3 regions of the Micromonospora sp. M61 genome follow, and region 2 is predicted to be linked to each of the others. Evidence: predicted binding sites of a transcription regulator. Region 2 holds the regulator's gene; each other region holds the start of a gene.
The links. The regulator HrcA, encoded in region 2, represses chaperone genes, less so after heat shock. The targets are predictions, from matches to a motif close to GGTTNGCACNCTCNNNNNGAGNGTGCNAACC.
Positions count from the first base shown of each region.

Region 1: groL (chaperonin GroEL) is a predicted target of HrcA. The motif match lies at 2,883-2,913, and genes of this name have one in related genera.
Region 3: groES (co-chaperone GroES) is a predicted target of HrcA. The motif match lies at 2,150-2,180, and genes of this name have one in related genera.

Region 1 covers NZ_JAGPYA010000022.1:4,928-12,419, reverse strand. The annotation lists gene KBX34_RS14795 (GNAT family N-acetyltransferase) at 1-684, shown strand, start outside; gene KBX34_RS14790 (hypothetical protein) at 763-1,011, shown strand; gene groL (chaperonin GroEL) at 1,068-2,690, opposite strand; gene KBX34_RS14780 (hypothetical protein) at 2,961-4,097, opposite strand; gene KBX34_RS14775 (cold-shock protein) at 4,195-4,398, opposite strand; gene KBX34_RS14770 (GNAT family N-acetyltransferase) at 4,737-5,267, shown strand; gene paaN (phenylacetic acid degradation protein PaaN) at 5,438-7,111, opposite strand; gene KBX34_RS14760 (hypothetical protein) at 7,291-7,492, shown strand, end outside.
Region 2 covers NZ_JAGPYA010000034.1:14,786-22,277, reverse strand. The annotation lists gene KBX34_RS20045 (serine hydrolase) at 1-256, opposite strand, end outside; gene KBX34_RS20040 (histidine triad nucleotide-binding protein) at 253-612, opposite strand; gene KBX34_RS20035 (SDR family NAD(P)-dependent oxidoreductase) at 710-1,471, shown strand; gene ppk2 (polyphosphate kinase 2) at 1,544-2,455, shown strand; gene KBX34_RS20025 (16S rRNA (uracil(1498)-N(3))-methyltransferase) at 2,476-3,210, opposite strand; gene dnaJ (molecular chaperone DnaJ) at 3,212-4,357, opposite strand; gene hrcA (heat-inducible transcriptional repressor HrcA) at 4,433-5,455, opposite strand; gene KBX34_RS20010 (DUF4870 domain-containing protein) at 5,681-6,277, shown strand; gene hemW (radical SAM family heme chaperone HemW) at 6,332-7,492, opposite strand, start outside.
Region 3 covers NZ_JAGPYA010000098.1:2,164-9,655, forward strand. The annotation lists gene groL (chaperonin GroEL) at 1-1,631, opposite strand, end outside; gene groES (co-chaperone GroES) at 1,702-2,016, opposite strand; gene KBX34_RS31615 (methyltransferase domain-containing protein) at 2,276-3,472, shown strand; gene ybaK (Cys-tRNA(Pro) deacylase) at 3,483-3,962, shown strand; gene KBX34_RS31625 (sugar ABC transporter substrate-binding protein) at 4,142-5,230, shown strand; gene KBX34_RS31630 (ATP-binding cassette domain-containing protein) at 5,302-6,120, shown strand; gene KBX34_RS31635 (sugar ABC transporter permease) at 6,117-7,379, shown strand; gene KBX34_RS31640 (ROK family protein) at 7,402-7,492, shown strand, end outside.

The sequences.
Region 1 (7,492 bases), on a different contig from region 2:
GCGGTCCGTGCGGATCAGCGCCGCCGGGGCGTCGGCCGGGCGCTGCTGCGGCGGGCCGAGCAGGTGCTGGCCGAGCGCGGAGCGACCGAGGTGCTGCTGGCCGGGAACCCGCCGTACTACGCGTGGCCGGGCATCGACGTCCGCTACACGCCGGCGGTCTGCGCCGCCCTCGCGCTCGGCTACCAGCAGGACCGGACCGCCTGGAACATGACCGCCGACCTGTCGTACGACGGGTCACCGGCACTGCGGTCCACCGAGGCGGCGGAGCGGCGGCTGGCCGATCAGGGCATCACGGTGCGCCGGGCGGAGCCGGCGGACCTGCCGGCGCTGACCGCGTTCGCCCGGTCCACCTTCGGCGGCACGTGGGACGGCGAGTTGGCCGGGTCGGTGGGTCGTGACGGCGCCGGCTGCCACCTGGCGGAGCGGGGCGGCGAGGTGCTCGGCTTCGCCGCGTACGGGTCGTCCCGGCCGAGCTGGTTCGGGCCGATGGGCACCGCGCCGGCGGCCGAGGGGTCGGGCATCGGTGGTGTGCTGCTGCGGCGCTGCCTGCACGACCAGCAGGCGGCGGGGCTGACCAGGGCGGAGATCGGCTGGGTGGGGCCCGTGCCGTTCTACTCGGGCAGCGCGGGTGCCCGGATCGAGCGGGTCTTCTTCCTGTACCGGAGGACCCTGCCGGTGGCATAACCGGGGCAAAGGGGACATTGATCCATTCGCCCGCGTCGGTCATCGACGCCCCCTACCGTTTCGGTAGAGGAGGCAGCCATGACCACGGATGACGACCAGACCGAGGACGGCCCGCCGATCACCTGGAAACCGGTCGGCGAACTCCCCGGCCAACTGCCGTTCGACCGGCTCGACTACGGCGACGCCGAGCAACTGGCCGAGATGACCACCGACGACGGGTCGGCGGTCGTCGAGGAGTCACGGGAGATGGTGGACGAGCCGATCAAACTGCTTCCGCCGTACGACCGGGCACAGAAGCGGCGCAACCAGCGCCCACTGCCGACCTGACGACGAACGGGGCGGACCGCATCAGCGGCCCGCCCCGTTCCGTGTCGGAACTGGACTCAGAAGTCCATGTCCCCGCCACCCGGGCCAGCCGGGGCAGCCGGGGTCTTCTCCGGCTTGTCCGCGACAACGGCCTCGGTGGTGAGGAACAGCGCCGCGATGGAAGCGGCGTTCTGCAGCGCCGAGCGCGTCACCTTGGCCGGGTCGATGATGCCCGCGGCCAGCAGGTCGACGTACTCGCCGTTGGCGGCGTTGAGGCCGTGACCCGCTTCGAGGTTACGGACCTTCTCCACCACGACGCCGCCCTCAAGGCCGGCGTTGACGGCGATCTGCCGCAGCGGGGCGTCCAGCGCGACCTTGACGATGTTCGCACCGGTCGCCTCGTCGCCGACCAGGTCGAGCTTGTCGAAGGCGGTCTTGCCGGCCTGGACCAGCGCGACGCCACCACCCGGGACGATGCCCTCCTCGACGGCGGCCTTCGCGTTGCGAACGGCGTCCTCGATGCGGTGCTTGCGCTCCTTGAGCTCGACCTCGGTGGCCGCGCCGACCTTGATGACCGCAACGCCGCCAGCCAGCTTGGCCAGCCGCTCCTGCAGCTTCTCGCGGTCGTAGTCGGAGTCGCTCTTGTCGATCTCGGCCCGGATCTGGTTGACCCGGCCCTGGATCTGCTCGGCGTCACCGGCACCGTCGACGATGGTGGTCTCGTCCTTGGTCACCACGACCTTGCGGGCGCGGCCCAGCATGTCGAGGCTGGCGGCGTCGAGCTTGAGGCCGACCTCCTCGCTGATGACCTGGCCACCGGCGAGGATGGCGATGTCGGTCAGCATGGCCTTGCGGCGGTCACCGAAGCCAGGCGCCTTGACGGCGACCGACTTGAAGGTGCCACGGACCTTGTTGACCACCAGGGTGGCGAGGGCCTCGCCCTCCAGGTCCTCGGCGATGATCAGCAGCGGCTTGCCCGACTGCATGACCTTCTCCAGGATCGGGAGCAGGTCCTTCACCGACGAGATCTTGCTGTTGGCGATCAGGATGTACGGGTCGTCGAAGACGGCCTCCATACGCTCCGGGTCGGTCATGAAGTAGGCCGAGATGTAGCCCTTGTCGAAGCGCATACCCTCGGTGAGCTCCAGCTCCAGCCCGAAGGTGTTGCTCTCCTCGACGGTGATGACGCCTTCCTTGCCGACCTTGTCCATCGCCTCGGCGATGATCTCGCCGACAGTGCTGTCGCCAGCGGAGATGGAGGCGGTGGAGGCGATCTGCTCCTTGGTCTCGACGTCCTTGGCGAGCTTGGACAGCTCCTCCGAGACGCTCGCGACCGCGGCCTCGATGCCCCGCTTCAGGGCCATCGGGTTGGCGCCAGCGGCCACGTTGCGCAGGCCCTCGCGAACCAGGGCCTGGGCCAGGACGGTCGCCGTCGTCGTGCCGTCACCGGCAACGTCGTCGGTCTTCTTGGCGACCTCCTTGACCAGCTCAGCGCCGATCTTCTCGTACGGGTCCTCGAGCTCGATCTCCTTGGCGATGCTCACACCATCGTTGGTGATGGTGGGGGCACCCCACTTCTTCTCGAGCACGACGTTGCGGCCCTTCGGGCCGAGGGTCACCTTTACGGCGTCGGCGAGCTGGTTCATGCCCCGCTCGAGGCCGCGGCGAGCCTCTTCGTCGAAAGCGATCATCTTGGCCATACGGCGTTGTCCTCCTGGACACTCACGGGCCACCCGAGATGTGCCCCGGATGGGCCGCCTGGTGTGCGCACCTAGGGACGTCGCCACCTGGCGACGACGACGTCCTTCGGCCGGGCCGGATAGCCCGCGACGACCGGCCATGTGCTGCCCCGGTGTCTCCACACCGGCACAACCTGGCCCCACCGTCCCGACCGTTGGCACTCACGGTATGCGAGTGCCAATGACTTGTTTAGCACTCTCCCCTGCCGAGTGCAAGCACGATGGGGCCGCTCAGCCGAGTTCCGCGGCCAGTCCGGGAGTGTTCACCGGCGCCTCATGAGCGCGCTGCTCGGCGTACGTGACCAGCAGACCGATCATCTGGGAGAGGTGGGCCGGCAGGGCCAGCACCGCGGTGATCCCGATCACCACCACCGCCCCGACCGCGCTGTCCGGGGACGCGAAGGGATCCGTACCGAACGCCGCGGTGCCAACGCCCTCCAGCGCGCCGGGGATCACGGTGCCGACGATCACCGCCAGGGCGACCAGGGCCACCCGACCGAGCAGCAGGCCGAGCCGGTCGTGGAACATCCGGAACGACCGGCCGATCGGGTTGTGGCGTTCGAAGAGGTAGACCGGGCCGGCCATGCTCAGCGCGAACGCCAGGTAGATGCCGGGCAGGACGCAGAAGCAGGCACCGAGGCCGACGAGCAGGCTGATCAGCAGGGTCCACCCCCACAACCCGAGTGCCCGACGGATGCCGTAGCGCAGCGCGGAATCCAGGCTGCCCGGCTGACCGGCCGCCTGCTGGGTGATCACCCAACTGCCGGCGGCCCACCCGACGGCCTGCAACAGCCCGACCAGCACGCTGCCGCCGATCAGCAGGACCAGGAGGCTCACCAGCTCCACGGCGAAGTTGTCCGGCAGGGCGGCGGTCGTGCTCGTCTGGGCCTCGGCGGCCCACTTCGCCGACGGGTCCGCCCCGAGAGAGATCACCGAGAGCACCGCCGCGGGCAGCACCTGGGTCAGCAGCATGATGGGCACCAGCTGCCGCCAGCCCCGGCCCAGCGCTCCCCAGCACCGGCTGAACCAGCCAGCCAGGCCGGCACCGGGTGGAGTGACCAGGGGGTCGTTCGGGTCGTACCCGTAACCCGGCGGGTACCAGTTGACCGGCGGCCCCGGATGCCACGGCTGCGGACCGTAGGGCCCCGCTCCAGGCGGGTAGCCCCCGGTGGGCGGGAACACCCACCCCTGCTGCGGCTGACCGGCCGGGTCCCAGGCACCCTGCGCAGGATCCCAACCAGCCGGCGGGACACCCGGCACGGAGCCAGGCGGCTGACCGGCCGGGCCCCAGGCGCCCTGCGTGGGGTCGGACGGGCCTGGCTCACCCGGCCCGTAGGGCGGCGTGGACGAGGGTGGCTGGTCGGTCATGAACGCTCCTCAGCATCGGCTGGAACGGTTCACGATCTTCCCGGCTGCGCGCCCGTGCCGCCAGCCCCCAAGGCGGTGGCCGACCGGTGCGGAACGGTCAGGCGATGACGCGTACGTGCTCCGCCTGGGGGCCCTTCTGGCCCTGGGCGATCTCGAACTCGACCCGCTGGCCGTCGTCCAACGCCTTGTAGCCGTCCATCTCGATCGCGGAGAAGTGAACGAACACGTCCTGACCGCCGTCGACGGCGATGAAGCCGTAGCCCTTTTCGGCGTTGAACCACTTGACGCTGCCCTGTGCCACGGTGCCACTTCCCTCACTCTGCGCGGTGCTGCCTGACCCGGCGCACGGAGCGGCCGGGCGCTCTCGGACCACCGCCCCGGCAATCGATGAACGCCATTGAAGCAGGTGACCGAAATCGCACGCTACACGAGGACTGACAGCCGCGCACGACCACAAATCGGGCATGGTCCTGATCGCTTCCACACCAGCTCCGGCCGCACCGATCGACCCGACGCGGCGATCCGACGGATTCATCGACGTGAGTGCCAGCGGGGAAGGAGACGAGGCTGCGCCGCGAGCCGGTGAAGATCGGGCCCGACCCGAAAAATGCCGTTCACGCCCTGTGATAGGCATGCGGCATGACCACCGATACGGGCTCGACCTCCGTTCGTCGAGCGGAGATCCGCCGGGGCCGGCCGGAGGACGCCGCCCGGATGCGGGCGCTGCGCCTGGAGATGCTCGCCGACGCACCGTTGGCCTTCCTGGAGACCCTGGCGGACGCGGCGGCCCGACCGCACAACGAGTACGCCGCACGGGTCGCGTACACCTCGGCCGGCCCGAACAACGCGCAGTTCGTCGCGGACCCGGGTGGCCGGCTGGTCGGGCATGCCGGTGGCACGGTCACCCCGGACGAGCCCGGGCTGACCGTGATCTACGCCGTGTACGTCACGCCGACCTGGCGGGGCAGCGGCCTTCTCGGCGACCTGATCGACGGGGTGGCCGACTGGTCCCGGGCGTGCGGCCGACCGGAGCTGCTGCTGGAGGTCGTGGTCGGCAACGACCGCGCCTACCGGGCGTACCAGCGGCTGGGCTTCAAGGACACCGGCGTGCGAGTCCCTCACCCCAAAATCCCAGCCCTGAACGAGCTACAGATGCGCCGACCCGCCTAACAGAGAACTGACCCCAAGGCAGAGCCACTCTGACGCCCCCCAATAAAGAAACCGGAAGCGCCCGCGCCACAGTGCCCACAAGGGGTTTCCGGGGCAGCCCGACCCGCGCAGGGATCAAGCCTGACCGCCCGGAGCGGGTCGGGCTGCCCCGGAAACCCCCACCGCAACCACTACACGTGACGCCGAGACTGAACGATCCGGAACCGGTTCGCCACGTACGCCCCATCGGTCAACGCCGAGTTGGCCGCCGCGTTGGCCCCGCTGCCGTGGAAGTCGGAGAACGCCGCCGACTGGTTCACGAAGACGCCGCCGGTGAGGTTGCAGGACAGGTGCACCCCGACCTCGACCGCGACCGCCTCAGTGGCGTCCAGCACCGCCTCGTCGGTGGAGTAGACCCCGGCGGTGAGCGCGCCCTTCTCGCCGACCGTCCGGCGCAGCAGCTCCAGGCTCTGCGCGGTGGAGTCGGTGGCGATGGCGAACGAGATCGGCCCGAACCACTCCCGGCCGTACGTCTCCGCGTCGTCCGCCGCCAGCTTCACGATCGTCGGGGTACGCACCACCGCGTCGGCGTACGCCGGGTGCGCCACGACCCGCGACTCCAGCACCGGCTCGCCGACCTTGGTCACCTCGGCCAGCCGTTCCAGCACCCCGTCGTTGACGATGGCGCCGGTCAGCTCCACGCCTCGCGCCGGATCGGCGGTGAGCTTGCCGACCGCTGCGGCGATCCCGCCGGCCACCTCGTCGAAGCTCTTGTGCCCCTGGTCGGTCTCGATGCCACCGGCCGGGATGAGGATGTTCTGCGAGGTGGTGCACATCTGGCCGCTGTAGAGGGTCAGCGTGAAACCGAGGTTGCGGCACATGCCGGCGAAGTCGTCGGTGGAGTCGATGACGACAGTGTTCAGACCGGCCTTCTCGGTGTAGACCGAGGCCTGCCGGGCGTGCGTCTCCAGCCAGTCGCCGTACTCGGTGGAGCCGGTGAAGTCGACGATCTTCACGGAGCGGTGCAGGGCCAGGTCGCTGGCGAGCTTCTCACCGGGCGCCTCGGCCGCCAGCATGATCAGGTTCGGGTCGAACCCGGCCTCGGCGAGGACCTCCCGGGCGTACTTCACGGTGATGGCCAGCGGTAGCACCGCGCGCGGGTGCGGCTTGACGATCACCGGGTTGCCGGTGACCAGCGAGGCGAACAGCCCGGGGTACGAGTTCCAGGTCGGGAAGGTGTTGCAGCCAATCACCAGCGCCACCCCACGCGGCACCACGTGGAACGTCTTGGTCATCCGCAGCGGGTCACCCTTGCCTGCGGCCTTCTCCCAGCCTGCCGTCCCCGGGTGCCGGGTCATCTCGGCGTACGCGTACGCCAGCGCCTCCAGGGCCCGGTCCAGTGCGTGCGCGCCGCCGGCCTGGAAGGCCATCACGAACGCCTGCCCGCTGGTGAACTGCACCGCGTTGGCCAGCTCGAAGACGTTCTTGTGCAGCCGGTCGAGGATCTCCAGGCAGACTCCCACCCGGGCCTGCGGGCCGGCGTCGCGCCAGGCCGGCAGCGCGGCGGAGGCGGCGCTCACCAGCTCGCCGGGGCCGGCGTGCGGGTAGCGCACCGCGAGCTCCACTCCGAACGGGCTCGTCTCGGTGGCGACCCGGTCGCCAGCGCCCGGCTGGTCGAGGGGGAAGTCCCCACCGAGGTACGCCTCGAAGGCGGCCTTGCCGTCGGCGGCGGCGGTCTCGCCGTACACCCGAGGGCTGGGGGATTCGGGATAGGCGGACCAGTAGCCCCGCTCCGTGATCGCGGTCAGCGCACGGTTGAGGGTGTCGGCGTGCCTGTCGTACAGGGGCTGCGGGGTCTCCGTCATGCCCGCCATCATGCCTGAGCCCGGTCCGCGAGCAGTAGCGCGAATGCCCGACAGCGGCTCATGCCGCAGTCGGGTTCGGGAGCAGAAGCGCCAATGACCGACGGCACCGCGGTTGCCCGCGGCGGCAGCGGGTAACCGCGGGCCTCCGGCCAGGAGAGCAGGCCACGGGAGGGCGGCGGGTGAGGATCACCGAGATCCGGGTGCACGGGGTCGCCGACAAGGGGCCCGAGACGATCCTCGACCGACCGATCGTCGCGCGGGTCGCGGGAGACGACAACGCCGGCTTCTACCGGCCGCGGCCCGGCTACGGTGCCCCTGCGGACCGCGACGGGGTGACGCTTGAGGCGTACCGCTGGAGCCGGCTGACCGGCGGCACCGCGA
Region 2 (7,492 bases):
CCAGCAGCCCGTCGTCGCGACACTGGAGGGTGAGGGCCGCGGTGAAGGTCTTGGTGACCGAGCCGATCCGGAACTGGGTGTCCGGCCCCAGCGGGCTGTCGGTGCCGGTCTCGCCGACGGTGCAGCTCCAGAGCGGGCGGTCGGCCCGGTGCAGCGCCGCCGACACCGCCGGCACCCGGGCGTCGGCCTGCACCCGCCGGACCAACCGACCCAGGCGCTCATCCACCCGGCTGTCCGGCGCCGGACCTGCGCTCACGCCAGGTCCCGGGCGAGCATCGGGCCGAGCGGCGCGCCACCGAGCAGATGTGCGTGCACGTGGAACACCTCCTGACCGCCGTACGCGCCGGTGTTGAACATCAACCGGAAGCCGTCGCCGAGCAGGCCCTCGTCCTCCGCCACCGAGGCGGACGTCGCCAGCACGTCGGCGGCCAGCGCAGGGTCACCCTGGGCGAGCGTGGCGACGTCGGCGTAGTGCTCTTTCGGAATGACCAGGACGTGCACCGGCGCCTTCGGGTCGATGTCGCGGAAGGCGAGCGTGGTGTCGGTCTCCCGGACCACGGTGGCCGGGATCTCCCCGGCGACGATGCGGCAGAACAGGCAGTCGGATCCCATCGGGGCAGTGTAAGGACTAACGGGCCGGGGGCGCCCCGGCGCAGCATGCGCCGCCGGCCTGTTCGCAGGAGAGACCGGCTGAGGCAGGATGGCCGGCATGACGGATCGGGCGGTACTCGTGACGGGGGCCTCGCGCGGCATCGGCCGTGCGGTGGCGACGGCGTTCGCGGTCGGTGGCGACCGGGTGGCGATCCACCACCGCGACTCGGCCGACGCGGCCGAACAGCTGCGCGCGCAGTTGCCCGGCACCGGGCACGTGGTGGTCCGCGCGGACCTCACCGACCCGGACGCCGTCCGGGCCATGGTCGACGGGGCCGCCGAGCTGCTCGGCGGGTTGGACGTGCTGGTCAACAACGCCGGAACGTACGGCGACCGGGACGAGCCGCACCCGATCTTCGGCACCTCCTACGAGCAGTGGCAGCAGCGCTGGCGGCGGGTGGTGGAAACCAACCTCACCGGAGCCGGCAACGTCACCTGGTGCGCCGCCCAGCACATGCGCGAACGCGGTGGGCGGATCGTCAACGTCTCGTCCCGTGGCGCGTTCCGGGGCGAGCCGGACCAGCCCGCGTACGGCGCCAGCAAGGCGGGTCTGAACGCGCTGGGTCAGTCGCTCGCCGTGGCGCTCGCGCCGTACGGCATCACTGTCGCCACCGTCGCGCCGGGTTTCGTGGCGACCGACATGACCACCGAGCACCTGCGCGGCGAGCACGGCGCGGCGATCCGGGCGCAGAGCCCGTTCGACCGGGTGGCCGAGCCGGAGGAGATCGCGGCCGCGGTGCACTGGCTGGCCTCGCCGCAGGCCGAGTGGGCCTCCGGCACGATCGTCGACCTCAACGGCGCCTCCTACCTGCGCAGCTGACGGCGGAACAGCTGCCCACATCACCCGGCCAGGGGGTGGTTCGCGGCACGAGGGCGGGTAAGTCTCTGCGACATGGCCGACTCCGCGCTGCTGGATCTCACCGCCGACTACCAGGTGGCCGATGGCCACGACGACGACCCCGTCCTGCTCCGACCCGACGGGACGCCCGTCGAGACCTGGCGGGAGGACTACCCGTACGACGAACGGATGGACCGCGACGAGTACGACCGCGACAAGCGGCTGCTCCAGATCGAGCTGCTCAAACTCCAGGACTGGATCAAGGAGTCCGGCGAGCGCCTGGTGATCGTCTTCGAGGGCCGGGACGCGGCCGGCAAGGGCGGCACCATCAAACGTTTCATGGAACACCTCAACCCGCGTGGGGCGTCGGTGGTGGCGCTCGCCAAGCCGGACGAGCGGGAGGCCGGCCAGTGGTACTTCCAGCGGTGGATGGCGCACCTGCCGGCGGCCGGTGAGATCGTGCTGTTCGACCGTTCCTGGTACAACAGGGCCGGCGTCGAGCGGGTGATGGGCTTCTGCTCCCGCAAGGAATACCTGGAGTTCCTGCGTCAGGCCCCGGAGCTGGAGCGGATGCTGGTGCGCTCGGGCATCCGGCTGGTCAAGTTCTGGTTCTCCGTCTCGCAGAACGAGCAGCGCACCCGGTTCGCGATCCGCCAGGTCGACCCGGTCCGGCAGTGGAAGCTGTCCCCGATGGACATCGCGTCGCTGGACCGGTGGGACGAGTACACGGAGGCCAAGGAGGCGATGTTCTTCTGGACCGACACCGCCGACGCGCCGTGGACGGTGGTGAAGAGCAACGACAAGAAGCGGGCCCGGCTGGAGGCGATGCGTCACGTGCTGCACCGCTTCGACTACGCGGGCAAGGACCCCGAGGTGGTCGGCACGCCCGACCCACAGATCATCGGGCCGGCCGGGCTGGACCTGACGCCGGAGGAAGAGGTGGTGCCGGTGTTCCCCCGCCCGTAAACGAGCCAGCAGCCGACGGGCTACCAGCGGCCGAGGCGGGTGGCGAGCACGCTGAGCGCCGCCACTCCGGCGGTCGACGTACGCAGCACCGCCGGCCCGAGCCGCACCGGCCGGCCGCCGGCCTCACGGAACGCGGTCAGCTCGGCCGGGGCGATGCCACCCTCGGGGCCGACCACCAGGACGATCTCACCGGTGGCGGGCAGCTCGGCGGTGGTGAGCCGCTCGTCGGCCTCCTCGTGCAGCACGAACCCGGCGGCGGCACCGGCGATCCGGCGGGCCACAGTGGCTGTCGACTCGTCCGGCGCACCGGCCACCACCGGCAGCCACGGCCGGCGGGCCTGCTTGGCCGCCTCCCGGGCGGTCGCCACCCACTTCTCCCGGGCCCGTACGCCCCGGTCACCCCGCCACTGGGTCACCGAGCGCGACGCCGCCCAGGGCACGATCTCGTCGACGCCGACCTCGGTCATCGCCTGCACGGCCAACTCGCCCCGGTCGCCCTTCGCGATGCCCTGCACGGTGACGATCCGGGGTACGGGCGCGTCCGCGTACCCCCGGGAGGTGATGGTGACCTCCAGGGTGCCCCGGCCGACGGCGGTGACCACGGCGGCGGCCGTGCCACCCCGGCCGTCGGCGAGCAGCAGCTCCTCGCCGACGCGCAGCCGCTGCACTGTGGCGGCGTGGTGCCCCTCGGGGCCGTCCAGGGTCAGCGCGTCGCCGGTGGGCAGCGCCTCGACCAGGAACAGCGGCGCGGACACCTCAGGCGTGCCCGTTGAACGCGTCGCGCATCCGGGAGAAGAAGCCGCCCTGCTTGGACAACTCGGCGACCTCCTCACCGCGGGTCTTGGCGAAGTCGCGCAGCATCTTTTCCTGGTCGGGGTCGAGCTTGGTCGGCGTCCGCACGTCCAGGTGCACGTAGAGGTCGCCTCGGCCGGTGCCGCGCAGGTGCGGCACCCCCCGGGCGCGCAGCCGCAGCGTGCTGGCCGGCTGGGTGCCGGCCTTGACGTCGACCGTCTCCTCGCTGTCCAGGGTCTTGATGGTGAGCCGGGTGCCCAGTGCCGCCGCGGTCATCGGCACGGTGACCCGGCAGTGCAGGTCGTCGCCCTTGCGGGAGTAGACGTCGTGCGGCCGCTCGTGGATCTCCACGTAGAGGTCGCCGGCGGTGCCGCCACCCGGGCCGACCTCACCCTGCTGGGCGAGCCGGATCCGCATGCCGTCCTCGACGCCGGCCGGGATCTTGACGGTCAGCGAGCGGCGGGTGCGCACCCGGCCGTCGCCGGCGCAGGTGGGGCAGGGGTGCGGGATGGTCGTGCCGTAGCCCTGGCACACGGTGCACGGCCGGGCGGAGACCACCTGGCCGAGGAAGGTGCGCTGCACCGACTGCACCTCGCCCCGCCCGGCACACGCCTCGCAGGTCGCCAGGTGGGTGCCGGCCGCCGTGCCGGCGCCGGAGCAGGTGGTGCACAGCACTGCGGTGTCGACGGTGATCGGGGCCTCGACGCCGAACGCCGTCTCGTGCAGGTCCAGTTCGAGGCGCAGGATCGCGTCGGCGCCCGGCCGGGTACGCGGACGCGGACCACGGGCACCGCCTGCGGCACCGCCGAAGAACGCGTCCATGATGTCCTGGAAACCGACGAACGGGCCGGCACCTCCGGGACCTCCGGGGCCTCCGGCACCGCCGCCGCCCGGGGCGAGCGGGTCGCCACCCAGGTCGACGATCTGCCGCTTCCGGTCGTCCGAGAGGACCTCGTACGCGGCGTTGATGTCCTTGAACTTCTCCTGAGCCTCCGGGTCCGGATTGACGTCCGGGTGGAACTGGCGCGCCAGCTTGCGGTAGGCGCGCTTGATCTCGTCATCGGAGGCTTCCCGGCTCACACCGAGAATGCCGTAGTAGTCCCTGGCCACTGCGTTCCGTGTCCTCATGTTCGTCTCGCGTTGTGCCGGTCGGCGGCCGCAGCCGGCCGCATCGGCCCTGACCAATCAGTTCTGGGCCAGCAACTCGCCCACGTAGCGTGCCACGGCGCGAACCGTGGCGATGTTGCCGGGGTAGTCCATCCGCGTGGGCCCCAGCACCCCCAGGCCGCCGACGATCGTGGCGCCCGGGCCGTAGCCGGTGCTGACCACGGAGGCGGCCCGCAGGTTGTCGAACTCGTTCTCGTCGCCGATCAGCACCCGGGTCGTGCTGGGCTCGGTCTCGCCGATGAGCTTGAGCAGGACGACCTCCTCCTCCAGCGCCTCGAGGATCGGTCGCAGGGAACCCTGGAAGTCGAGCAGGCCACCCCGGGTGAGGTTGGCGGTGCCGGCCAGGGCGATGCGTTCCTCATGCCGCTCGACCAGGGTCTCCAGCAGCACAGTGGCGAGCGTGGTCATGGCCGGACGCAGCTTGGGCGACGACTCCTCGACCAGCGCCTGCACCAGCGGCGGCGTGTCGGACAGCCGGGCGCCGGCGAGCTTCTCGTTGACCAGTCGGCGCAGGTCGGTGACGTCGTCGGCGGGCACCGGCCCGGGCAGCTCCACCAGACGCTGCTCCACCCGCCCGGTGTCCGCGATCATGACGACCATCAGTCGGGTGGTGGAGATCGGCACCAGCTCCAGGTGACGCACCGAGGAGCGGGCCAGGCTCGGGTACTGCACGACGGCGACCTGCCGGGTGAGCTGGGCGAGCAGGCGCACGGTGCGGTGCACCACGTCGTCGAGGTCGACCGCGCCGACCAGGAAGCGCTCGATGGCCCGGCGTTCGGCTGGGCTGAGCGGCTTGACCCGGGACAACCTGTCGACGAAGAGTCGGTAGCCGCGGTCGGTGGGCACCCGGCCGGCACTGGTGTGCGGCTGCCGGATGTAGCCCTCCTCCTCCAGCACGGCCATGTCGTTGCGGACCGTGGCCGGGGAGACCCCGAGCTGGTGCCGCTCGACCAGCGCCTTGCTGCCGACCGGCTCCTGGGTGGAGACGTAGTCTTCGACGATGGCACGGAGCACGGCGAGTTTCCGGTCGTCGAGACCCATCCTCCGCACCTCCTGTCGCACGTCGGCCGCCGGCGTCCTCGGCCGGCCGGGCCGTCCTGGCACTCGACTGTAACGAGTGCCAGTCTACGTCGGCGTGCCCGCCAGCGCGATGATCAACGGCTGTCCGTCGGTGCGGCCCGCGCCACCCCGCCGGGCCGATCGACCCTCACCGCCGGGCGGTGTCGCGCTGGTGCCGCGTTGCCACGTGCCCCTACGGTGGCATCCATGACTGAACCTCCTCGCCCTCCCGGCGCGGGTGACCCCGGCAACTACCCGCCGGAGCCGCCCACCGCACCACTGTCCGGGGCACCCGGCCCGGGCGGCTATCCCCCGCCCGGTGGCTATCCGCCGCCCACCGGTGACCAACCGCCGTCAGGCGGCTACCCTCCGGCGGGTGGCTATCCCCCGCCTGGCGGCTATCCCCCGCCCGGTGGCGGCTACCCGACCGGCGGCGCCTACGGCGGCCCTGGCGGCTTCGCCAACAACGAGGACAAGACCTGGGCGCTGATCGCCCACTTCGGCGGCGCCGTCGGCATGATCGTCAGCGGCGGTGTGCTCGGCTGGATCGCCCCGCTGGTGGCGATGCTGGCACGTGGCAGCCAGTCCCCGACGGTGCGGGCGCACGCCGTGGCGGCGCTCAACTTCCAGCTCATCTGGTCGATCGTCGGCCTGGTCGGCTGGGTGTTGACCTGCATCCTGATCGGCTTCATCGGGGTCGGCGCAGCCGTCATCCTCGGTCTCGTGTTCGGCATCATCGCCGGAATCAAGGCCAACGAGGGGCAGCTCTACCGCTACCCGCTCTCCGCGAACTTCATCAAGTGATGCCGGGTCGGCCGCTCCCCCGGCCGGCCCGCACCACCGGAACGGCCCGCCCACTCAGGGCAGCAGGTCACGCACGACCGCGTCGGCGAGCAGCCGCCCGCGCAGGGTGAGCACCGCCCGGCCAGCCGCGTACTCCTCGGCGGCCAGCAGGCCGTCGGCCAGGGCCCGCTCGGCGCCCGCTCGGCCGGTGGCGTCGAGCACCGCCAACGGGAGGCCGCTGGCGAGGCGCAGTCGGAGCATCACGTCCTCCATGTGCGCCTCGTCGCCGGTGAGCACCTCCCGGGCCAGGCCGGGTGACGCGCCCGCCGCCAACCTCTGGGCGTACGCAGTGGGGTGTTTGACGTTCCACCAGCGCACCCCGCCGACGTGGCTGTGCGCCCCCGGCCCCAGCCCCCACCAGTCCGCGCCCGTCCAGTAGAGCAGGTTGTGCCGGCAGCGGGCGTCGTCGGTGCGCGCCCAGTTGGAGACCTCGTACCAGGAGAGCCCGGCGGCGTCGAGCGCGGCCTCCGCAGCCAGGTAGCGGTCCGCGGCCACGTCGTCACTGGGGTACGCCAGTTCGCCGCGCCGCATCCGGGCGGCGAGCCGGGTGCCGTCCTCGACGATCAGGGCGTACGCGCTGACGTGGTCCACCCCGGCGGCGACGACCTGCTCCAGCGAGGCGGCGAAGTCCTCGGTGCGCTCCCCCGGGGTGCCGTAGATCAGGTCCAGGTTGACGTGCTCGAACCCGGCGTCGCGTGCCTCCAGGGCGGCGGCGGTGGCCCGGCCGGCGCTGTGTTTGCGGTCCAGGATCGCCAGCACTCCCGGGGAGGCCGACTGCATGCCCAGCGAAATCCGGGTGTAGCCGGCGGCCCGCAGCAGCTTCAACGATTCCGGGGTGACCGATTCGGGGTTGGCCTCGGTGGTCACCTCGGCGTCGGCGGCCAGCCCCCAGGTGCGGTCGATGCCGTCGAGGATGCGGGCCAGGTCGTCGGCGGGGAGCAGGGTGGGCGTTCCACCGCCCACGAAGACGGTGTCGACCCGGGGCGGCGGGCTGTCGCCCAGCACCCCGGCGGCGAGCGCGAGCTCGGCCAGGACGGTGTCGGCGTACCCCTCGCGGCTCGCACCGCCGCCCAACTCGGACGCCGTGTAGGTGTTGAAGTCGCAGTAGCCGCAGCGGCTGGCGCAGAACGGCACGTGGACGTACACGCCGAAGCCGCGCGCGCCGACCGCCGTGGT
Region 3 (7,492 bases), on a different contig from region 2:
GGGCCGTGCTGGTGGCCGTGACCGTGGCCGTGGCCGCCGCCGGCGGACTGCTCCGCCTGCTCCGGCTTCTCGACCACGAGGCTCTCCGTGGTGAGCAGCAGACCGGCGATCGAGGCGGCGTTGGTGACCGCGTTGCGGGTCACCTTCACCGGGTCGATGATGCCGGCCTTGACCAGGTCGACGTACTCGCCCTTGGCGGCGTCGAGGCCGTTGCCCCACTCCAGGTCGGCGACCTTCTGCGTCACGACGTAGCCGTCGTGACCGGCGTTCTGGGCGATCCAGCGCAGCGGCTCGACGAGCGACTTGCGCACGACCGAGACACCGATCTTCTCGTCGCCGGTGAAGCCCAGGTCGTCGTCGAGCACCGAACGGATCTGCACCAGGGCGGCGCCGCCACCGGGCACAGTGCCCTCCTCGACCGCAGCCTTGGTCGCCGCGATGGCGTCCTCGATGCGGTGCTTGCGCTCCTTCATCTCGACCTCGGTGGCCGCGCCAGCCTTGATGACGGCGATGCCACCGGAGAGCTTCGCCAGCCGCTCGGCCAGCTTCTCCCGGTCCCAGTCGGAGTCGGAGGCCTCGATCTCCTTGCGGATCTGGGAGACCCGGTCGGCGACGTCGGCCTTCTGGCCACCGCCGTCGACGATCGTGGTGTTCTCCTTGTCGACCACGACGCGCCGAGCGGTGCCGAGCACCTCCAGGCCGACCTGGTCGATCTTGTAGCCCAGCTCCGGGGCGACCAGCTCGGCGCCCGTGGAGATCGCGATGTCCTGGAGCATCGCCTTGCGCCGGTCACCGAAGCCCGGGGCCTTGACCGCGCAGACCTTGAGGGTCTTGCGCAGCGAGTTGACCACCAGGGTGGAGAGCGCCTGGCCGTCCACGTCCTCGGCGATGATCAGCAGGGGCTTGCTGTTCTGCAGGATCTTCTCCAGCAGCGGCAGCAGCTCTTCGATCGCCGAGATCTTCTGGGTGGTGACCAGGATGTACGCGTCCTCAAGGACGGACTCCTGGCTCTCCAGGTCGGTGACGAAGTTCGGCGAGATGAAGCCCTTGTCGAACTGGAGACCCTCGGTCACGTCCAGTTCGGTGGTGAGCATGGAGCCTTCCTCGACGGTGATGACACCGTCGCGGCCGACCCGCTCCATCGCCTCGGCGATCAGGTCGCCGATCGTGGCGTCCTGCGCGGAGATCGTCGCCACGTTCGCGATCGACTCCTTGCTGGTGACCTCGGCGGCACGGCCGAGCAGCGCCTCGGAGACCTTGGCGGCCGCCGCGTCGATGCCCCGCTTGAGGCCGGCCGGGTTGGTCCCGGCGGTCACGTTGCGCAGACCCTCACGAACCATCGCCTGGGCCAGCACTGTCGCGGTGGTGGTCCCGTCGCCGGCGACGTCGTTGGTCTTGGTCGCCACCTCCTTGACCAGCTGCGCGCCAAGGTTCTCGTACGGGTTGGTGAGCTCGATCTCCTTGGCGATGGTCACACCATCGTTGGTGATCGTCGGCGCACCGAATTTCTTGTCCAGGACGACGTTGCGCCCGCGCGGGCCGAGGGTGACCTTGACCACGTCCGCGAGGGCGTTGACACCGTGCTCCAGCAGGTGCCGGGCGTCGTCCGAGAAGCTCAGGATCTTCGCCATTTATGTCCCTTCGAAGCGCCATTGCCCCGGCCCGGCGAGCCGGACCGGGGCAGTGGCACTGATCGGTTGCTTACTTCTCGATGACCGCGAGGACGTCGCGGGCGGAGAGCACCAGGTACTCCTCGCCGGCGTACTTGACCTCGGTGCCGCCGTACTTCGAGTAGAGGACGGTGTCGCCGACCTGCACGTCAACCGGAACCCGGTTGCCGTTGTCGTCGACGCGGCCCGGGCCGACAGCGAGGACAGTGCCCTCCTGCGGCTTCTCCTTGGCGGTGTCGGGGATCACGATGCCCGACGCCGTGGTGGTCTCAGCCTCGTTCGCCTGGACCACGATGCGGTCCTCGAGCGGCTTGATCGCAACCTTGGTCGCGGTAGTCACGGGCATACCCTCCTGGGGTACTGGTTTCGTTGCTGGCCGGCGGGGCCGACCAGCGTCAATCTGCCTCATGCCACCGGGCGGGGCCGTCGTCGCGGGTGCCGGTCCGCCTGGCGTGCGCCCCCGGGTCGTGAGACCCGGAAGCTGGCACCCTCAGGGTGAGAGTGCTAATCGCAGGTTATTCCGTGGCTAGCACTCCGTCAAGGAGAGTGCCAGCGAGTCGCGCCCCGCCAGCCCGGATTTCCGGGTCTACCCGGACAATGACCGGGTGGATCTCGATCAGCTGGCGGCGCTGCGTACCCCTGAGGGGTCGGCCGCGCTCACGGCGGCGGCCGGGCTGGCCGGCGGTGATCCACTGGCTGCGGCGTCGGCCCTGCGCGCGGCCGGGGTGCCGCCGACGCTGGCCGCGGCCGCGCTCACCCAGGCTGAGCTGCGCCACCGGGCGGTCGGCAAGTTCGGCCCGGCAGCCGCTGGGATGTTCCTCACCCGCCCGGGGCTGGAGCAGGCCACCCGCCGGGTGGTCGCCGACCGGCGGGCCGCCCGGCTCCACGCGGCCGGCGTGCGCACCCTGGCCGACCTCGGATGCGGCCTCGGCGCCGACGCGCTGGCCGCCGCCCGCGCCGGCATCCGGGTGTACGGGGTGGAGGCCGACCCGGTGACCGCCGCGATGGCCGCCGCCAACGCCGACGCGGCCGGGCTGGCCGACCTGTTCACTGTCGAGTGCGGGGATGCCACAGCGTTCGACGTCTCCCGGGTCGACGGGGTCTTCTGCGACCCGGCCCGCCGCACCACCGGCACCGGGCGACGGATCTTCGACCCGCGCGCCTACTCGCCACCGTGGGACTTCGTGACCGGGCTTGCCGAGCGGGTGCCGCGCACCGTGGTGAAGGTGGCGCCGGGCCTGGACCACGCGCTCATTCCGGCCGGCGCGGAGGCCGAGTGGGTCGGCGTCGATGGCGACCTGGTCGAGGCCGCGCTCTGGTGTGGTGACCTGGCGGAGGTGCCCCGCCGCGCGACCCTCTACCGCCAGCGGGGCGTCGAGGCGCACCGCCACCAGCTCAGCGGCTCGGGTGCCGACGAGGCACCGGTCGGGCCGCCGCGTCGCTACCTGTACGACCCGGACCCGGCGGTGGTGCGCGCGCACCTCGTGGCCGAACTGGCCACCGAACTGGACGCCACCCTGGGCGATCCGAGCATCGCCTACCTCTACGCCGACCAGCCGATCCGCACCCCGTACGCACGCTGCCTGGAGATCACCGACGTGCTGCCGTTCTCGCTCAAGCGCCTGCGGGCGCTGCTGCGGGATCGTCGGGTGGGCCGGGTGGAGATCCTCAAGCGGGGTTCCGCGCTCACCCCGGAGCAGCTTCGGCGGGACCTGCGGCTGGCCGGCGACGAGGCGGCGAGCCTGGTGCTCACCCGGGTCGCCGGCGCACCGACAGTGCTGATCGGTAGACCGGTCGACTAGCGTCGCCGGTGTGGCAGGACAGGGCACTCCGGCGACGGCACTGGTGGTCAAGCGTGGGGTGGCGCACCGCACCCATCCGTACCGGGTGGCACCGGACGCCCCGAACTACGGCGCGTTGGTGGCGGTGGCGCTCGGCGTGCCACCGGAGCGCGTGTTCAAGTCGCTGGTGACCGAGGTCGACGGCGCACTGACCGTGGCGGTCGTTCCGGTCACCGGCGAGTTGGATCTGAAGGCGCTCGCGGCGGCCGTCGGTGGCAAGCGGGCGGCGCTGGCCGACCGGGCGGTCGCCGAGCGGGCAACCGGCTACGTACGCGGTGGGATCAGCCCACTCGGGCAGCGCAAGCGGCTGCCCACAGTGCTGGACGACTCCGCGCTGGCATTTCCGACGATCTACGTCTCGGCTGGTCGGCGCGGTCTGCAACTCGAACTGGCCGCGGCGGATCTGGTGGCGCTGACCGACGCCCGCACCGCGCCGTTGCAGACCCACTGACGGCCTTCGTTACGTCGACTCCCCCGTGGGATACCCAGGGAGTAACAGTCGCGTTGCTGAATTGTTATCGCTCCCAACAAACTAGGCACCTGCGCGGTCTTGTGGAGCCGGTGTGACGCGAAATACGTTGCCGGACACAACAAAACAACACCTCCCCCACCTCCGAAAGGACCCTGCACATGCGTAAGGGGATCCTCACCATCGCCGCCGTGGGCCTGCTCGCGACCGGCGGCTTGACCGCTTGCAGCGACGACTCCGGCACCGGCTCGACCGACTCCAAAAAGACCCCCAAGATCGGCGTGATCCTTCCGGACAGCAAGTCCTCCCCCCGCTGGGAGACGGCGGACCGCCGCTTCCTGGAGGAGGCGTTCAAGGCCGCCGGCGTCCAGTCCGACATTCAGAACGCCCAGAACGACAAGGCCGCCTTCCAGACCATCGCCGACCAGATGATCACCAGCGGCGTCACCGCCCTGATGATCGTCAACCTGGACTCCGGCACCGGCAAGGCCGTGCTCGACAAGGCCAAGTCGCAGGGCGTCGCCACCATCGACTACGACCGGCTCACCCTCGGCGGCTCCGCCCAGTACTACGTCAGCTTCGACAACGAGTCCGTCGGCAAGCTCCAGGGCGAGGGTCTGGCGAAGTGCCTGACCGAGAAGAACGCCAAGAACCCGGTCGTGGCATACCTGAACGGCTCCCCCACCGACAACAACGCCACCCTGTTCAAGGCCGGATACGACTCGGTACTCAAGCCGAAGTTCGACTCCAAGGAATACACCAAGGGCCCGGACGACGCCGTGCCGGGCTGGGACGGCCCCACCGCCGCGACCATCTTCGAGCAGCAGCTCACCGCGACCAAGGGCAAGATCGACGGCGTGCTGGCCGCCAACGACACTCTCGGCAACGCCGCCATCTCGATCCTGAAGAAGAACAAGATCAACGGCAAGGTGCCGGTGACCGGGCAGGACGCCAGCGTGGAGGGCCTGCAGAACATCCTCGCCGGTGACCAGTGCATGACCGTCTACAAGGCAGTCCGGGAAGAGGCCAAGGCCGCCGCGGACCTGGCCATCGCGCTGGCCAAGGGCGAGAAGAAGGACACCGGCCAGTCGGTGAAGGACGGTGACCGCGACGTCCCCTCGGTGCTGCTCACCCCGAAGGCCATCTACAAGGACAACGTCAAGGACGTCATCGCCGACGGCTACGCGACCAAGGAGCAGGTCTGCACCGCGGCGTACGCCAAGTTCTGCGCCGAAGCCGGCATCAGCTGACCGACGCCGCATCACCCGCCGGGACGACCACCGCCGGACGGGCCCCGACCCTCCCTTGAGAAGGAGACCCCGTGTCCGCGACCCCCCTGCTGGAACTCCGCGGGATCGACAAGAGCTTCGGTCCCGTCCAGGTGCTCCGCGACGTCGCCCTGACCGTCCACCCAGGCGAGGTGACCGCACTGGTCGGCGACAACGGCGCCGGCAAGTCGACCCTGGTGAAGTGCATCAGCGGCATCCACCCCACCGACGCCGGAGAGTTCCTGTTCAACGGTGAACCGGTGCACATCGGCAGCCCCCGCGACGCCGCCACGCTCGGCATCGAGGTCGTCTACCAGGACCTCGCGCTCTGCGACAACCTGGACATCGTGCAGAACATGTTCCTCGGTCGGGAGAGGCGCAGCGGCATCGTCCTGGACGAGCCGACCATGGAACAACTCGCCGCCGAGACCCTGGCAGGGCTCTCCATCCGCACCGTCACGTCGCTGCGCCAGCACGTGTCCAGCCTCTCCGGCGGCCAGCGCCAGACCGTGGCGATCGCCAAGGCGGTGCTGTGGAACAGCAAGCTGGTCATCCTGGACGAGCCGACCGCGGCGCTCGGCGTGGCACAGACCGCGCAGGTGCTCGAACTGGTCCGCCGCCTCGCCGACAACGGCCTGGCCGTGGTGCTCATCTCGCACAACATGAACGATGTCTTCGCCGTCTCCGACCGGATCGCCGCGCTGTACCTCGGCCAGATGGTCGCCCAGGTGAAGACCACCGACATCACCCACGCCCAGGTGGTCGAGCTGATCACCGCCGGGCGCTCGGGCGGGCTCGGCCTCGCCACCGACCCGGGCAGCAACGGCGACGGCCCGCAGGCGGCCGACTCGATCTCAGGAGGCGTCCGATGACCACCACCGCCGTGCGGAAGGACGGCCCGGCGGCCGTCACACCGACGCCGACCGTCGGGGGCCACGTCCGCAACTACCTGAGTCGGGTACGCGGTGGCGACGTCGGCGCGTTGCCGGCCGTGCTCGGCCTGATCGTGCTCTGCACCGTCTTCGCGATCATGCGGCCGTCGTCGTTCCTGTCGGCCGGCAACTTCGCCAACCTCTTCACCCAGGGCGCGGCGGTCACGCTGATCGCGATGGGCCTGGTCTTCGTGCTGCTGCTCGGCGAGATCGACCTCTCCGCCGGCTTCGCCAGCGGCGTCTGCGCGGCGGTGCTGGCCAATGTGGTCACCGTGCTCGGCTACCCCTGGTGGGTCGCGGTGCTCGCCGCGGTCGCCACCGGTGTGGTCATCGGCACCACGCTCGGCATGCTCGTCGCGAAGATCGGTATTCCGTCCTTCGTGGTCACCCTCGCCGGCTTCCTCGCCTTCCAGGGCGTCGTGCTGCTGCTCGTCAAGGATGGCACCAACATCTCCGTCCGCGACGACGTGCTGGTCGCCATCGCCAACCGCAACCTCGGCCCCACGTTGGGCTGGGCGCTGACCGCCCTCGCGGTCGTCGGCTACGCGGCGGTGCAACTGCTGCGCCACCGCAACCGGGCGGCACGTGGTCTGATCACCGACCCGATCGCGGTGGTGGCGCTGCGGATCGCCGGGCTCGCCGTCATCCTCGGCACCGCTGTGTACGTGCTCAACCTGGAGCGCAGCCGCAACGTCCTCATCGTCTCGCTCAAGGGTGTGCCGATCGTGGTGCCGATCATCGCGGTGCTGCTGGTCATCTGGACCTTCGTGCTGCAGCGCACCAGCTACGGCCGGCACATCTACGCCGTGGGCGGCAACCGGGAAGCGGCCCGCCGGGCCGGCATCGGAGTGGACCGGATCCGGATCTCCGTCTTCGTGATCTGCTCATCCATGGCCGCCATCGGTGGCATCGTGGCGGCCAGCCGGGCCAACTCGGTCGACCCGAACACCGGGGGCAGTAACGTACTGCTCTACGCGGTCGGCGCGGCGGTGATCGGCGGCACCAGCCTCTTCGGTGGCAAGGGCCGCGTCCTCGACGCCGTCCTCGGCGGCGCGGTGGTCGCGGTCATCGAAAACGGAATGGGCCTGATGGGGTACACCGCAGGAGTCAAGTACGTGGTCACCGGTGTCGTGCTGCTGCTCGCCGCCAGCGTCGACGCGCTCTCCCGCCGCCGCGCGGCAGCCACCGGCACCCGCTGACCGCGCGGGAGGTAGCACCACGATGCGCCCAGGACCGAGCCAGGACGACGTCCGACGGCAGAACCTCGGGGCTCTGCTGAGGCATGTGCACGTCCACGGGGCGACCACACGCG